DNA from 2 places in the Nocardia sp. NPDC058058 genome. Region 1 is predicted to be linked to the other one. Evidence: riboswitches for the same ligand, from Rfam matches in the RefSeq annotation. Region 1 holds a riboswitch; the other holds the start of a gene.
The links. Region 1 has a riboswitch for cobalamin ahead of metE (5-methyltetrahydropteroyltriglutamate--homocysteine S-methyltransferase). Riboswitches for the same ligand answer to the same signal wherever they lie in the genome.

Region 1 (4,210 bases):
GGGCTTGCTGGTCAGCGACTGCGCGTAGGTGATCCACTGCACGGTCATCACCTGCGGCCGCACCACGTCGCCGTACACGATCGGCGGGCGCACGCAACGCGTTCCGTAGGACTGCACCCAGCCGTTGATCGTCGCGGCGAAACCGTCGAGCTGTTCGGCGAAGTACTGCACCATGTCGTTGCGCTCGGGTTCGCCGTGCACCAGCACGTCGAGTCCGATTTCCTCTTGCAGCGCAATGACTTCGGCGATCTCGGCGCGCATGCGCTCGTCGTACTCGGCCTGGTCGATCTCGCCCTTGCGCAGTTCGGCGCGTGCGATCCGGATGCGAGAGGTCTGCGGGTAGGAGCCGATGGTGGTGGTCGGCAGCAGCGGCAGGTTCAACCGCTCCTGCTGCAGCACGCGCCGCTCATCGGCCGGGGTGCGGCTGCTCGCGCCGGTGTCCAGACCGGCCAGACGCTCGCGCACCGACTCGACCCGTAGGCGGGGATCGGCTTTACGGTCCGCCACCGCGGCGCGCGCGATGTCGAGTTCAGCGGCGACCGCGGCCTCACCGTCGGTGAGAGCGGTTGCCAGCACCCGGATTTCGGCGATCTTCTCCGCGCCGAACGCCAGCCAGCCACGCAGCCGCTCATCGAGGTCGGTTTCGGGAGCCAGGCTGTACGGAACATGCAGCAGCGAGCACGAACTCGACACCGCCACCCGCACACCCGCCGCGCGCAGGCCGGTCAACCGGGGCAGCGCGTGATCGGGATCGATCCGCCAGATGTTGTGGCCGTCCACCACGCCCGCCACGATCAGCTTGTCCGTGATCGACTGTGCCGCAGCCACATCGGCGTCCCCACCGGCGACCAGGTCGAGCGCGATGGCCTCGATGCCGGTGTCGGCGAGTGCGGGCAGCGCCGCACCGAGGCGACCGAAGTAGGTGGCCACCAACAGCTGCGGGCGCGCGCTCACCTCGGAAAGCCGCTGGTAGGTGCTGCGCACCGCGCTCAGTTCGGCCTCGGACAGATCGGTGACCAGGCTCGGCTCATCGATCTGCACCCAGCTCGCACCCGCCTCTGCCAGCAGCTCGAGCAGACGCTCGTACAGCGGCAGCAGGCTCGGCAGCAGGTCGAGCAGATCGCTGCCGTCGACCGACTTGGCCAGCTTCAGGAAGGTGATCGGTCCGACCACCACCGGCCGGGCCGGAATATCCAGCGCCAGTGCCTCTTTCAGCTCGGCCAGGGGCTTGTCCGGATGCAGCGAGAACTGCGTGCTCGCTGACAGCTCGGGCACCAGGTAGTGGTAGTTGGTGTCGAACCACTTGGTCATTTCCAGCGGCGCGACCTCGGCATTGCCGCGCGCGGCGGCGAAGTACCGATCCAGCTCGTCGGCGATACCGGAGACCCGCTCGGGCAGCGCGCCCAGCAGGACCGCGGTATCGAGCACCTGGTCGTAGTACGAGAACGTGCCCACCGGAACCGAATCCAGCCCGGCGTCACGGGCGGAGGTGAGCGCGGCGGTGCGCAGTTCGCGGGCGACCTCGTGCAGGGTCGCGGCGTCGGTGCGCCCGGCCCAGTACGCTTCGATCGCCTTCTTGAGCTCCCGGTTCGGACCGATACGCGGCAGCCCCAGCACTGTTGCGGTGAAGGTGTTTTCAGGGTTCGACATCGAATGAACTCCATGGTTCAGCAGCCAGTGACCGCCGCCCATACCGAACGCACACCAATGGAGCCCATAGCAGCATCGTTCCCGTGCCCGGGTCCACTCGGCGCAACGCCCAATCCACGAGGCGACGACCGCCGGATACGGCGTATCCGGCACAGCGGGCAGGTCTTCGGACTCGTGGGCATCGACCCCGATGGGGTCGGCCCCGGCGCTCGTGGCCCGGGGCTGGTCCTACTGACCGTCGCTTCCCAGGCATACTTCCGGCGCCCAGTGCGAATGACGGCTGTCGTTCCCACTCACCGCTGCGGGACAGTCCCGGATTCTCACCGGGTTCCCTCTCACCCGTCGGCGCGCGAACGCACCTGCGGGCTTCGACGCCGTCGGGTTGGGGTCAGGGGCTCCTCGACTCCACCTCCGGCGAACCAGCTGCGGAGGCGAATATAGCGAAAACAGATGGGATAGCGAAAGGCGGGGCTGGTCCATCCCATGGAGTGGACCTGCCGGGCGGGCGGAATCGCGGGCGGCGAGAGCATCGAGCGGGCTGTTCGATCGCCGCACGTAGTTAGTGACAGCCTGTCTCTGTTAGGTTAGCCTTCCTTCGTGACCAAGACGTTGGAACCGTCAGAGTTGTTGCCCGAGATCGATGTCGAGCCCGAAGGTGCGCGGGATGCGGCCGCGGCGGACAAACAGGCCCTCGCCGAGTTGGTGGCACCGGTGCGTGGACGTACCCGGCTGGCCATGGGGTTACAGGTGGTGGCGTCGGCGGCGACGATCGCGCCCTATGTGGCCATCGCCGAACTCGGCAAGACACTGCTGACCGATGCGGCCGTCGATGAGCATCGCGCCTGGATCGTGGTGTGGTGCACCGTGATCGCGCTCGGGGTGCGCGCGGGATTCGGCGGAGCGGCGCTGATGATCACGCACTTCGCCGACGTACGGCTACAGGCGCTGCTGCGGCGGCGGATCGTGGCGGTGCTGGGCACCCTGCCGCTGGGATGGTTCAGCCGCAATTCCTCGGGGCTGGTGCGCAAGGCCGCCCAGAACGATATCGACGATCTGCACTATCTGGTCGCACACCGGGATGTGGAAACCCTTGCGGCAGTGGCGACTCCGCTATTCGCACTGGGCTATGTCATCTGGATCGACTGGCGGCTGGCGCTGTTGGCGGTGCTGGCGCTGCCGATCTACGCGGTGCTGTACGGGTTCATGACCCGCGGCATGGCGGAGAAGATGCGCGAGATGAACACCGGCATCGCCCGCATCAGCGCCACCATCGTGGAGTTCGTCAACGGGATCTCGGTGGTCAAAGCCTACGGGCGCACCGGGCAGGCGCATTCGCGATTCCGGGACGCGGCAATCGATTTCGGTGAATTCTATGCCGGATGGGTGCGCCCGATGCTGCGCACCGAGGCGATCGGGTCGATGGTGCTCAGCGCACCGGTGGTGCTGGTGGTGAACCTGATCGGCGGTATCGCCATGGTGCAGGCGGGCTGGGTGTCGGTGATCGACGCCCTCACCGCGACGCTGGTGGCGATGGCATTGCCCGCCACGGTGATCACCCTCGGGTTCGGGATGCAGGCGCGCCGCGAGGCCGCCGCGGCGGCGGGACGGCTCTCGGCACTACTGAACACTCCGCCCCTGCCCACCCCGGACCGAGCCCTGGAACCCGTTGGGCACGAAGTGGTTTTCGACTCCGTGTCCTTCGCCTACGACGAGCGCACCCCGGCGCTGAGCGAGATCGAACTGACGCTGCGCCCGGGCACCATCACCGCGCTGGTGGGTGCCTCGGGCTCGGGCAAATCGACACTGGCGACATTGCTGCCGCGCTTTCACGACCCCGATGCGGGAGCCGTGCGCATCGGCGGGGTCGACGTGCGCGAGATCGCACCCGAAACCCTGTACCGGCAGGTGGGTTTCGTTCTTCAGGAAGTCCAACTGCTGAGTGTGTCGGTGCTGGACAATATTCGGCTCGCACGACCCGAGGCGAGCCTGGAACAGGTACGCGCCGCGGCCCGCGCGGCCTGCGTGGACGAGCGAGTGCAGGGGTTGCCGCGCGGCTACGACTCGGTCGTGGGCGTGGACGCGCTGCTGTCCGGCGGTGAGGCGCAACGGGTGTCGATCGCACGCGCCCTGCTGGCCGATACCCCGATCCTGGTGCTCGATGAGGCGACCGCGCACGCGGACCCCGAATCCGAGGCCGATATCCAGCAGGCGCTGTCCGCGCTCGCGGTCGGGCGCACGCTGCTGGTGATCGCGCATCGCCTGGACACCATCGTGGGCGCGGACCAGATCGTGGTACTCGATCGCGGTCGCATCGCCGAACAGGGCACCCATGACCAATTGCTCGCCGCCGCAGGGCTGTACGCCCGCATGTGGCGCCACCATCACCTCGGAGGAGACCACCTGTGATCGCCGATCTCGCCGCCATCCTGGGCCGCCCCCATCGCGGCAAACTACGAACCTTCCTGTCCTGGGCCATCGGATACGGTGTGCTGCAAGGACTCTCGGTGGTGTTCCTGCTGCCGATCGCCCGCGCGCTGCACAGCGGTGACTACGGCACCGC
Region 2 (4,210 bases), on a different contig from region 1:
AACCGCGATCGTTCGGCCACCACGGCCGAGGTGAAGGTGTGCGCGCTGGCCGAGGTCACCAGATCGGGCTCCTTGGCCAGCACCGCCTCGAAGGACGGATCGTTATCGGCCAGCCGGGGCACCTTGGCGTTATCGGCCGCCAGTGCCGGGAGCACCGGATCGAACCAGGTCGAGGTGCCGACCATGCGATCGGCCAGGCCCAGCGACAGCAGGACCTCGGTGGAGGCCTGATACAGCGCCGCGGCGCGCGTGGGCGCCTTGTCGAAGGTGACCTTGACGCCGCAGTTGTCGAGGGTGAACGGATAGCCGGTGCGCCCGGGACGGTCCGGGGAGCCGCCGTCCCCGGCCGTCGTCGCATCCGAGGAAGTACCGCAGCCGGTGATACCGGCAACGAGACAGCCAATCATTCCGAACACAGCCAGAAGCCGCATCGATCGCGTCGTCTTCATGAAATGCACCGTACCAATCGGAATCTTATGGAAACTCCGGCGCGGTATGCGAGCGGAGCGAATATTCAGCGACCGAACAGGTTTCGATGTCATGCGCTCAGCGGCGCGGCGGTGACGTGATAGCCGAGGTTGTTCAGCACCTCGCGCGTCGCCTTGGCGAAATTGAGGGTGATGAAATGCAGGCAGGGCGCGCCCTCGTCGATGAGCCGCTGCGCGATCTCGGTGGCGATCTCGATGCCCGCCGCGCGCACGGCGGCCCGATCCTCCTCCGGACCGGTGCCCGCGGCGCGGCGCAGACGCTCGGAGATCGCGGCCGGGAGCGCGCGGCCGCTGAGCTCTTCCGCGCGCGCGACCGTGCGCAGCGAGGTGATCGGCATCAGTTCGGGGATAATGGGTTTCGCGCCCTGCACCGGGTCGAAGGCGGCCATGCGATCACGCAAGCGCAGGTAGTGCTCGGGATCGAAGAACATCTGAGTGATCGAATAGTCCGCTCCGGCACGGAGTTTCGCGGCCAGGAAGGCGGAGTCGGTCTCCAGGTCCGGGGAACGGTGATGGCCCTGCGGGAACGAGGCGACACCGACATTGAAATCGCCGAGATCGCGCACCAGGCGCACCAATTCCTCGGCGTACTCCAGACCCTCCGGATGCTTGCGCCAGTCGCCGAGCGGATCACCCGGCGGATCTCCGCGCAGCACAAGGATATTGCGGATTCCGCAGTCGGCGTAGGAGCCGACCAGCGCCCGCAGTTCGGCCACGCTGTGGCCCACCGCGGTCAGATGCGCGACCGGGAGCAGCGTGGTCTCCTGCGCCAGCTGGCCGGTGATGCGGGCGGTGCGGTCCTTGGTGGAACCGCCCGCCCCGTACGTCATCGATACGAACGCCGGGTGCATGCGTTCGAATTCGCGTGCGGCGCGCCACAATCGCGCCTCACCGGCGGCATCGCGCGGCGGATTGAACTCCACCGAGAACGGCACCCGCGACCCGGAATGGGCGCGCAGGCTCTGCACGACGGTGGAAGTGTTGTCGGCGTTCGACATCGAGGAGCTCCATGTTCAGCGGCGATGAGCCGCCGCCCGGCGCGAGCGCACGCTGATGGAGCCCGCGGAGCGTATCCGCGCCCCGGTCCTTCGGCGTACCGCCCAATCCACGAGGCGACGACCGCCGGATACGGTGTATCCGGCGCAACGGGCAGGTCTTCGGACTCGTGGGCGACGGCCCGCACCGGGCCGACCCCGGTGCACACGACCGGGGCGCTACCTATCGGCCGTCGCTTCCCAGGCATGCGCCCAGTGCTTCCACGGCCTTCGTTCCCACTCACCGCTGCGGGACAGTCCCGGAATTCCACCGGGTTCCCTCTCACCCGGCCGCGCGAGCGCGAACCGAGCTCGACGCCATCGAGTGGATCAGGGGCTCCTCAATACCCTCTCCGGCGAACCAGCTGCGATGGCGAATACTAGCGAAGTCCGGCAGCGTCTCCAACCGACGGGTTGCGATCACGCACCGATGGCGCTCGCACAGCGAAACTCACATCGCGTCCAGTCTGTTTAATGGGCAATATGGGAGCTATGCCTTATTCGAACCCGATCAGTGCCTGGAAGTCCCTCCGCGAAGGAAATGAGCGTTTCGTCAACGGTGAACTGCAGCACCCCAGCCAGGGGGCCGCGGATCGCGCCAAGCTCGCGGGCGGGCAGCAGCCCTCGGCGATCCTGTTCGGCTGCGGTGACTCCCGCGTCGCCGCGGAGATCATCTTCGACCGCGGCCTCGGCGATATGTTCGTGGTCCGGACCGCGGGCCACGTGGTGGACAGCTCGGTCCTGGGTTCCATCGAATACGGCACCGAGGTGCTCAATGTGCCGCTGATCGTGGTCCTGGGCCACGACAGCTGCGGTGCGGTGCGAGCCACCATCAACGCGCTCGACAACGGTGAGGTGCCCGGCGGATTCATCCGCAGCGTGGTGGAGCGGGTCACCCCGTCCATCCTGCTCGGCCGGCGCGAGGGTCTGACCACCGTCGACGAACTCGAGGGACGGCACGTCGAGGAGACCGCGCGCCAGCTCATGCAGCGCTCGACCGCCATCTCCCAGCGGGTCATGGCGGGTGAGCTCGCCATCGCGTGCGTCACCTACAACCTCGCCGACGGCCAGGCGAAACTGAACAGCGTCTTCGGCAATATCGGCGAACACGCCTGATCGACCTATTGGTTCGGTCGTCCCGCGACGGCGTTGTAGATGCCGTCGCGCAGGCGATCGAACCATTGCACGTCGGCTTCGCGATGCTCGGCCCTGCGCGCCTTCGCCGATCCGGCGGCGTATCGCCAACGCGCCCACGGTGATTGCGGACGGGCCAGGCGAATCGCGCCGACCACGCCCAGGATCGGAATGAACAGCGCGAACAAACCGGTCCAGGCCTTGCCCTTGGCCATGGTCACCAGCGCGAGCGAGCCGTGCAGCAGCACCACCCCGACCACGACCTGCCAACCGCGGAAATTATCGGTGATGCCCAGCGGGGTGGCTCCCAGCAGCATGAGCGCGCACACCGCGATTCCGATGACCACCGCGTCCACCGAAACCCGGCCCTGCTCGGACCAATAGACGTCCTTCAGATCCAGGATCAACGCGAACTCGTCGAGCACCAGCGCGGTGCCCACCCCGAATAATCCCGCGAACAACTCCGGCCACGGCGAATGCTCCCCGATCGGGCTGAATACCCCGAATCCGGCCGCGATCATGAAGATCACCCCGAACACCATGTGGTGAATATGTTTGCCACCCGGCGTGATATTGCCCGGCCACCACGACACCCCGGCACGAATCATGCGCACGCTGAACCGGATGAACACGAAGGTGATCACGAACATCACCAGCAGAATCGCCAACGGCAACTTGCCCGGCAGCACGATCATCCGATCGAACCAGCCACCCGAAGCGGCGAGCGGCACTTCCACGGGAACGCGTCGCACGCCACCTCCTGGATCAGGCATTTCGCTCGCACCCGGAGCCAACAATAGCGATCTCGGCGACCGAGACGCGGCATTCGGGGTGGCGGGAGCCGAGGAGGGTTCGGTGATGCCGCCGGGCAGGGGGACGATTCCGGCGGCATCAGCGTGAGCGGTGGGTACGCCCTCGGTTGCAGCGAGGGCCACCACTCAGGAGGCGGGTATACACCCGGGATCCGGACCGATCAGAGACTATGGCCGGAAACCCTTCGCGCGCTTGATGATTGCTGACAGCGGAATGACGGGCGGGTGAATAGTGAGAACTAGTCGTATAGGCGGGTGAGGTTCGCGTGCTGGAACTTGCGCTCCATCGCCACCCAGACTTCGCGGAGGGTGCGGGCCTGCGGGATCTCATCGGGGGTGATGTAGATGCCGAACGTGGTCTCCAGTTCGGCTATCAATTCCGGGGAGTGGATGGGGGTCCTCCTTATTTGCGCGGGAGAGCGCCGTCCATGCCGCCGACGTCGGAGATCTTCCAGCCGGAGTTGGTGTCGATGGTGACGCTGTAGGTGACCGTGGTGAGGCCGCCGTCCGGGGATTGGGCGCTGGTGGAGTTCACGTTCACGAAGACGTTCACCTTGTAGATGCCGCCGGAGTTCGAGGCGACCTTGGCCGCGATCGGGGAGGCGGTCGAGGTCCATTTCAGGGGGACCAGGATCTCCTGGAGTTTGGGGGCGGTGGCGTCGAATTTGTTCGCCAGGACGGGGGTGGTGTTCGCCTTCAGTTTGGCGAACCAGGAGTTCACGTCCTTGTAGTCGATGGTGGC

Region 2: it holds a riboswitch for cobalamin, as region 1 does, so the genes downstream of both, ACFVUS_RS00770 (methylenetetrahydrofolate reductase) here and metE (5-methyltetrahydropteroyltriglutamate--homocysteine S-methyltransferase) in region 1, are expected to answer to the same signal.

What each region holds. Positions count from the first base shown of each region.
Region 1 covers NZ_JBHVSA010000003.1:1,547,310-1,551,519, reverse strand. The annotation lists gene metE (5-methyltetrahydropteroyltriglutamate--homocysteine S-methyltransferase) at 1-1,650, opposite strand, end outside; cobalamin riboswitch at 1,790-2,028, opposite strand; gene ACFVUS_RS31025 (ABC transporter ATP-binding protein) at 2,248-4,056, shown strand; gene ACFVUS_RS31020 (ABC transporter ATP-binding protein) at 4,053-4,210, shown strand, end outside.
Region 2 covers NZ_JBHVSA010000001.1:158,657-162,866, reverse strand. The annotation lists gene ACFVUS_RS00775 (ABC transporter substrate-binding protein) at 1-449, opposite strand, end outside; gene ACFVUS_RS00770 (methylenetetrahydrofolate reductase) at 539-1,486, opposite strand; cobalamin riboswitch at 1,619-1,848, opposite strand; gene ACFVUS_RS00765 (carbonic anhydrase) at 2,015-2,638, shown strand; gene ACFVUS_RS00760 (hypothetical protein) at 2,644-3,408, opposite strand; gene ACFVUS_RS00755 (hypothetical protein) at 3,708-3,845, opposite strand; gene ACFVUS_RS00750 (hypothetical protein) at 3,872-4,210, opposite strand, start outside.